DNA from 2 places in the Polaromonas sp. CG_9.11 genome. Region 2 is predicted to be linked to the other one. Evidence: riboswitches for the same ligand, from Rfam matches in the RefSeq annotation. Region 2 holds a riboswitch; the other holds the start of a gene.
What was found. A riboswitch is a leader RNA that binds a small molecule or an ion and turns the genes downstream of it on or off. The one in region 2 is predicted to bind S-adenosylhomocysteine.
Positions count from the first base shown of each region.

Region 1: another riboswitch for S-adenosylhomocysteine. It lies ahead of metH (methionine synthase); the one in region 2 lies ahead of ahcY (adenosylhomocysteinase).

Region 1 is NZ_JADOVE010000006.1:49,834-53,244, reverse strand. Features, by position in the region: gene metH (methionine synthase) at 1-2,250, opposite strand, end outside; S-adenosyl-L-homocysteine riboswitch at 2,265-2,356, opposite strand; gene IWX85_RS06755 (cyclic nucleotide-binding domain-containing protein) at 2,423-3,007, shown strand; gene IWX85_RS06750 (homocysteine S-methyltransferase family protein) at 3,149-3,411, opposite strand, start outside.
Region 2 is NZ_JADOVE010000007.1:115,931-119,341, reverse strand. Features, by position in the region: gene ahcY (adenosylhomocysteinase) at 35-1,471, opposite strand; S-adenosyl-L-homocysteine riboswitch at 1,571-1,645, opposite strand; gene IWX85_RS07925 (HAD family hydrolase) at 1,717-2,538, shown strand; gene IWX85_RS07920 (tripartite tricarboxylate transporter substrate binding protein) at 2,556-3,411, opposite strand, start outside.

The DNA.
Region 1 (3,411 bases), on a different contig from region 2:
CGCGACAAAGTCGGACAGGCAGCGGCTGGGGCGCATCACGCCGTCAACGGCTGTTTTTTCGGTCTGCTGGCGCAGGCCGTTCCAGGTCATGGCGACTTCGCTGCGCGACTCGTCGGTGTAGATCTCGATGTCGTCGCCGACGCTGTTGGCCGGCAGCAGGGCCATCACGCCGTTGGCGGTGAGCCAGCGGCCCTCGATCAGCCGCTTGAGCATGCGCCTGGCGTCGGCATAGACGCGCACCGCTTCGACGCCAACCACCTCGTCCTTCAGGATCGCCGGGAACGGGCCGGCCAGGTCCCAGGTCTGGAAGAACGGTCCCCAGTCGATGAACTCGGCGAGTTCGGCCAGGTCAAAATTCTTGAACACACGCCGGCCAACGAATTTGGGCACGGGGGGCGTGTAGCTGGCCCAGTCCATCACCGTGGCATTGGCGCGCGCCTTGGCCAGTGGCCACATCGGCACCTGCTTTTTGTTGGCGTGCTGGGTGCGCACCTTGTCGTAGTCGGCGTTCAGCTCGGCGATGTATTTGGCGGCGTTGTCAGACAGCAGGCTTTGCGCCACGCTGACGCTGCGCGAAGCATCGGGCACGTACACCACCGGGCCTTCGTAGTGCGGCGAAATCTTCACCGCCGTGTGCACGCGGCTGCAGGTGGCGCCGCCAATCAGCAGCGGAATGTTGTTGAGGCGGAAATGGTCGTCCTTTTGCATCTCGCTGGCGACGTACTGCATTTCCTCCAGGCTGGGCGTGATCAGTCCCGACAGGCCGACGATGTCGGCGCCCTCGGCCTTGGCCAGCGCCAGAATCTCGTGGCACGGCACCATCACGCCCATGTTCACCACTTCAAAGTTGTTGCACTGCAGCACCACCGTGACGATGTTCTTGCCGATGTCGTGCACGTCGCCCTTGACGGTGGCGATGATGATCTTCCCCTTGGTCTTGACGTCGCCGCCGGCGGCCTGCAGCACCAGCTTTTCGGCCTCGATGTAGGGCAGCAGGTGCGCCACGGCCTGCTTCATCACGCGGGCGCTTTTGACCACCTGCGGCAGGAACATCTTGCCCTGGCCAAACAGGTCGCCAACGACGTTCATGCCGTCCATCAGCGGGCCTTCGATGACATGCAGCGGCCGTCCGTCGCCGGCAAGGATCGCCTGGTACATCTCTTCGGTGTCTTCGGTGATGAACTCGTTCAGGCCATGCACCAGTGCGTGCGACAGCCGCGCGCGTATCGGCAGTGCGCGCCATTCGTATTTCTTGCTGTCGTCGCGCGCACCGCTCTTGGCCGTTTCGGCCACTTCAATCAGGCGCTCGCCGGGCGTCAGGTGTTCCTCGCCGTCCTTGTAGACGGGCTGGCGATTCAGCACCACGTCCTCGACGCGCTCGCGCAGCACCGGCTCCAGGTCGTCGTAGACGCCCATCATGCCGGCGTTGACGATGCCCATGTCCATGCCGGCCTGGATCGCGTGGTACAGAAAGACCGTGTGAATCGCTTCGCGCACCGGGTCGTTGCCACGAAAGCTGAAGGACACGTTGGACACGCCGCCCGAGACCTTGGCGCCGGGCAGGTTGGCCTTGATCCAGCGGGTGGCGTTGATGAAGTCGACCGCGTAGTTGTTGTGCTCGTCGATGCCGGTGGCAATGGCAAAGATGTTGGGGTCAAAAATGATGTCTTCGGGCGCAAAGCCGATCTCGTCGACCAGCACGCGGTAGGCGCGCTCGCAAATGGTGATTTTTCGCTCGTAGGTGTCAGCCTGGCCCTGCTCGTCAAACGCCATGACGACGGCAGCGGCGCCGTAACGCTTGAGCAGCTTGGCCTGCTGCTTGAAGCCCTCAATGCCCTCCTTCATCGAAATCGAGTTGACGATGCCCTTGCCCTGGATGCAGCGCAGTCCGGCCTCGATCACACTCCACTTGGAGCTGTCGATCATGATGGGCACGCGCGCAATGTCAGGCTCGCCGGCGATCAGGTTCAGGAAACGCACCATGGCGGCCTGGCTGTCGAGCATGGCCTCGTCCATGTTGATGTCGATGATTTGCGCACCGTTTTCGACCTGCTGGCGGGCAACTGTCAGCGCCTGTTCATAGTCGCCGTTCAAAATCATGCGGGCGAAAGCCTTGGAGCCGGTGACATTGGTGCGCTCGCCGATGTTGACGAACAGAGAATCGGCGCCAACCGTGACCGGCTCCAGGCCGGACAGCTTCATGGGCGGGACATGCGGGGCGAGTTGCGGGGTAGTTTGAATTGCGGACATGGCTCACCTTGGAACAAAGGTGAGCGTCGTTGCCAAAAAGAACGCTTTGCGCCCTGTTTACCCAAGCCTGACGAAACGATGTTTCGCTGCAACGCTCCTTGAGTTAAGCTCGATTTTAAGCACCAATGTCGGCAGGCAGGTTGCCAGCGATCAAATTCCACCGGGTTGACCCATGCTAAGCACCTTCTTCAGAAAAAAAAGCGTCCCTTCGGCAGGTCCACGGCACGACGCCACCGAAGGCTCGGAAGCGGCCGACCTGGCAGCCCAGTTGCTGGTGGCGCCCACAGCCCTGATGCAGCTGACGATGCCAGAGGCGCGCATGGTGGTGCGCTACATGCAGCCGCAAATCGTGGCCAAAGGCACGGTCTTCATCCGCGAAGGCGATGCCCGCGACACCGGATTCCTGATGCTGCTGCTCAATGGCGAAGTGACGGTGGAAACACTGGTGGTCAGCCGCGTCGAACCCATCGTCATCACTGTGCTGGGCCCGGGCAGCCTGATTGGCGAGCTGGGCATGTTCGACGGCCTGCCCCGCTACGCCAGCTGTGTTGCCGCCACGCAGTTGCGCTGCGCCATCCTGACGCGCGAGGCCCTGAACCGTCTGATGGAGGAAAACCCCGGAGTTGCTGCCAAACTGCTGCTGGCCGTGTCGCTGCGCATTGGAACGCGCCTGCGCGAGGTGACCGGCAAGCTCAAGATGTACGTCCAGCTGACACAGGCGATGGAGCAGGAGATTGGATCACGGCCCGACGCTTGAATCCGTTTTCAAATCAGTCCGAGATCAGGCGCAAAGCTGCAGCCTGTGTGGCAGCACCCCAAGGCAAAGCAACGCCACACCGGATGGGTCGGCAAGCATGCGCCGTCACCGCCAGAGCGGCGCCGCAGGCTCAGCCAGCCCTCAAGCCGCTTCGGCGTAGAAAACACCGCGCTGCAGCTTGCGACCGCCGACCAGCGCTACTGACCGGGCAATCGCCTGAATATGTTCGGGCGTGGTGCCGCAACACCCGCCCACAATGTTGACCAGCCCTTCGGCGGCAAACTCGTGCAGCAGGCGCGAAGTCACGTCAGGCGTTTCGTCAAAACCGGTGTCGCTCATCGGATTGGGCAGGCCGGCATTCGGATAGCAGCTGATGAAGGTGTCGGGTGCGGCCTTGGCCAGCT
Region 2 (3,411 bases):
CCCCCGCACCGTGATGCAGGGGACGCCAACCACTTCAATAGCGGTAGGTGTTGGCTTTGTACGGGCCGGCTTTGGACACGCCAATGTACGCGGCCTGCTCGTCGCTCAGTTCGGACAGCATGGCGCCGACCTTTTTCAGGTGCAGGCGGGCGACTTTTTCGTCAAGGTGCTTTGGCAACACATAGACCTTGCCGGCGTCGTATTCAGCCTGTTTGGTGAACAGCTCGATCTGGGCAATCGTCTGGTTGGCAAAGCTCGACGACATCACGAAGCTCGGGTGGCCGGTGCCGCAGCCCAGGTTCACGAGGCGGCCCTTGGCCAGCAGGATGATGCGCTTGCCGTCCGGGAAGATCACATGGTCCACCTGCGGCTTGATTTCTTCCCAGGTGCATTTTTCCAGCGCCACCACGTCGATTTCGTTGTCGAAATGGCCGATGTTGCAAACGATGGCCTGGTCTTTCATGGCCGCCATGTGGTCATAGGTGATGACGTTCTTGTTGCCGGTGGCGGAGACGAAGATGTCGCACTTGTCGGCGGCGTATTCCATGGTCACGACCTTGTAGCCCTCCATGGCGGCTTGCAGCGCGTTGATCGGGTCGATCTCGGTCACCCAGACCTGGGCGCTCAGCGCGCGCAGCGCTTGGGCCGAGCCCTTGCCCACGTCGCCGTAGCCGGCAACCACGGCAACCTTGCCGGCGATCATCACGTCGGTGGCGCGCTTGATGGCATCGACCAGCGACTCGCGGCAGCCGTAGAGGTTGTCGAACTTGGACTTGGTGACCGAATCGTTCACATTGATGGCGCGAAACGCCAGCGTGCCCTTGACCGACATTTCATTCAGGCGCAGCACGCCGGTGGTGGTTTCCTCGGTCACGCCGATGATGTTTTTCAGGCGGCGGCTGTACCAGGTCGGGTCTTTTGCCAGCTTGGCCTTGATGGCGGCGAACAGACAGATTTCCTCTTCGCTGCCGGGCCGGGAGATCACGCTGGCATCGGTTTCAGCCTGGGCGCCCAGGTGCATCAGCAGCGTCGCATCGCCGCCGTCGTCCAGGATCATGTTCGGGCCTTCTTCCGGCGTGCCTTTGTGGCCAGTGAACTCGAAAATGCGGTGCGTGTAGTCCCAGTAATCGGCCAGGGTTTCGCCCTTGATGGCGAACACTGGCGTGCCTTCGGCGGCAATCGCGGCGGCGGCATGGTCCTGCGTCGAGAAAATGTTGCACGATGCCCAGCGCACTTCGGCGCCCAGCGCCTGCAGCGTTTCGATCAGCACGCCGGTCTGGATCGTCATGTGCAGCGAGCCGGTGATGCGTGCGCCTTTGAGCGGCTGGGCAGCGGCAAATTCCTGGCGAATCGCCATCAGGCCGGGCATTTCGGTCTCGGCAATCTTCAGTTCCTTGCGTCCCCACGCGGCCAGGGTCAAGTCGGCGATGATGTGGTCGGTATTCAGGATGGTCTTCAAAACGGCGTTCATTTGGGTCTCTCCAAAATCAGGGTCAAGCGGGCAAAATAGCCACGACCGCAGGGCTTGTGAAGGAAAGTGTGGAATTCACTCACCCGGCATCAAGGCACATGCGGGTGAGCGTGGTTGCAAGAAAAAGTCCTGAGCCTAGACCACATGCCGTGGGTTGCAACGCTCCTCAGGAGAGGGTGCATTGTACAGAACACGTCAAACCAGGCCGCGCATCCCGACAAAAGCCTGCATGCCAAAATGAACCGATGCAAGCACTTGAACACTGGCCAATGGACCGTCGCAGCCGAATCACCGGCGTTTTCACCGACATTGACGACACCCTGACCACCGAAGGCGCCATCACGCCCGACGCGCTGGCTGCACTGACCGCCCTGAAAAGCGCCGGCCTTGACGTCATGGCCATCACCGGCCGGCCAGTGGGCTGGAGCGAACCCTTTGCGCTGGCCTGGCCGGTCGATGCCATCGTGGCCGAGAACGGCGCCGTGGCCTTGGTTAACAATAAAAAAGGCATTTTCCGCACGGCTGGCGGGCGCCAGGCGCTATCAAAAATATACCAATCGGATGCATCAACCCGCGCGGCCAACCTGGCGCGCCTGCAGGCGGTGCTGGCGCGCATCGAGCGCGAACTGCCGGATGCCCGCCGCGCCACCGACTCGCCCGGGCGGGAAACCGACATCGCCATCGACCACAGCGAATTCGAGCACCTGGACATGGCGCAGGTTGCCGATGTGGTGCGCATCATGCGCAGCGAAGGCTTGAATGCCACCGTCAGCTCGATCCACATCAACGGCTGGCTGGGCGACCACGACAAGCTGCAGGGCGCGGGCTGGATCGTTCGCGAGTTGCTGGGACGCGACCTGGAAGCCGAAAGGGACCGCTGGGTTTACGTCGGCGACTCGACCAACGACCAGCGGATGTTCGAGGCCTTCGGCAACAGCATCGGCGTGGCCAATGTGCGGCGCTTTGAGGCGCAGCTCAGCCACCTGCCGCGCTACATCACCCGGGGCGAGCGCGGCGCCGGCTTTGCCGAAGTGGCGGCGGCCGTGCTGGCAGCCCGTACCGCTTGAAGCGGTAGCGGACCGCGTCAGGACGGCTTGCCCAGCCCCAGCTTTTCGACCAGCGCCTTTTCCTTCAGGAAGGTTTCCTGCGCAAACTTGCTGTAGTCGGCCGTGCCCATGTAGTTGGGCTGCATGTCGTAGCGGCCCAGCGCCGTCACGTAGCTGGGTTCTTCCATGGCTTTCTTGAACGCATCGTGCAGCCGCCTGACCACCTCGGGCGGCGTGTTCTTGGGCGCGCCAATGCCGAAGGGCGAGTTCTGCACAATGTCGTAGCCCAGTTCCTTGAGCGTCGGCGCATTCGGAAACTTGTCCAGCCGCTTGTCGCCCCAGGTGTTGAGCACCCGCAGCTTGCCGGCCTCGACCTGCGGCGCAAAGCCGGTGCTGTCGGCCGCCGCCATCAGCTGGCCGCTGAGCACCGCCAGCATGAGGTCGGCGCTGCCCTTGTAGGGAATGTGCTGCAGTTCGATGCCGGCCTTTTGCGCGATCAGCTCGGTGGTCAGGTGCGGACTGGTCAGCGTGCCGGTCGAGCCGTAGGTCAGCTTGCCCGGATTGGCCTTGGCATAGGCGACCAAGTCGGCCCAGGTCTTGAACGGCGAGTCGGCCGGCACGACGATGCCAAAGGCATAGCCGGTGATGTTGAGCACATAGCTGATGTCCTTGACCGGGTCCCAGTTGATCTTGGTGGTGTAGGGCAGGCGGAACACGCCCAGCGGAATCTGCGCGAGCGTGTAGCCGTCGGCTGGCGCGGTCTGCAGCTGCTGCGCCGGCAGCGTGCCGCCGGCACCGGGCTTGTTGTCGATGATGACCGGCTGGCCGAGGATTTTCGACGCGTTTTCGGCCAGCGAGCGCATGGTGATGTCGGTCGGCCCACCGGCTGGAAAG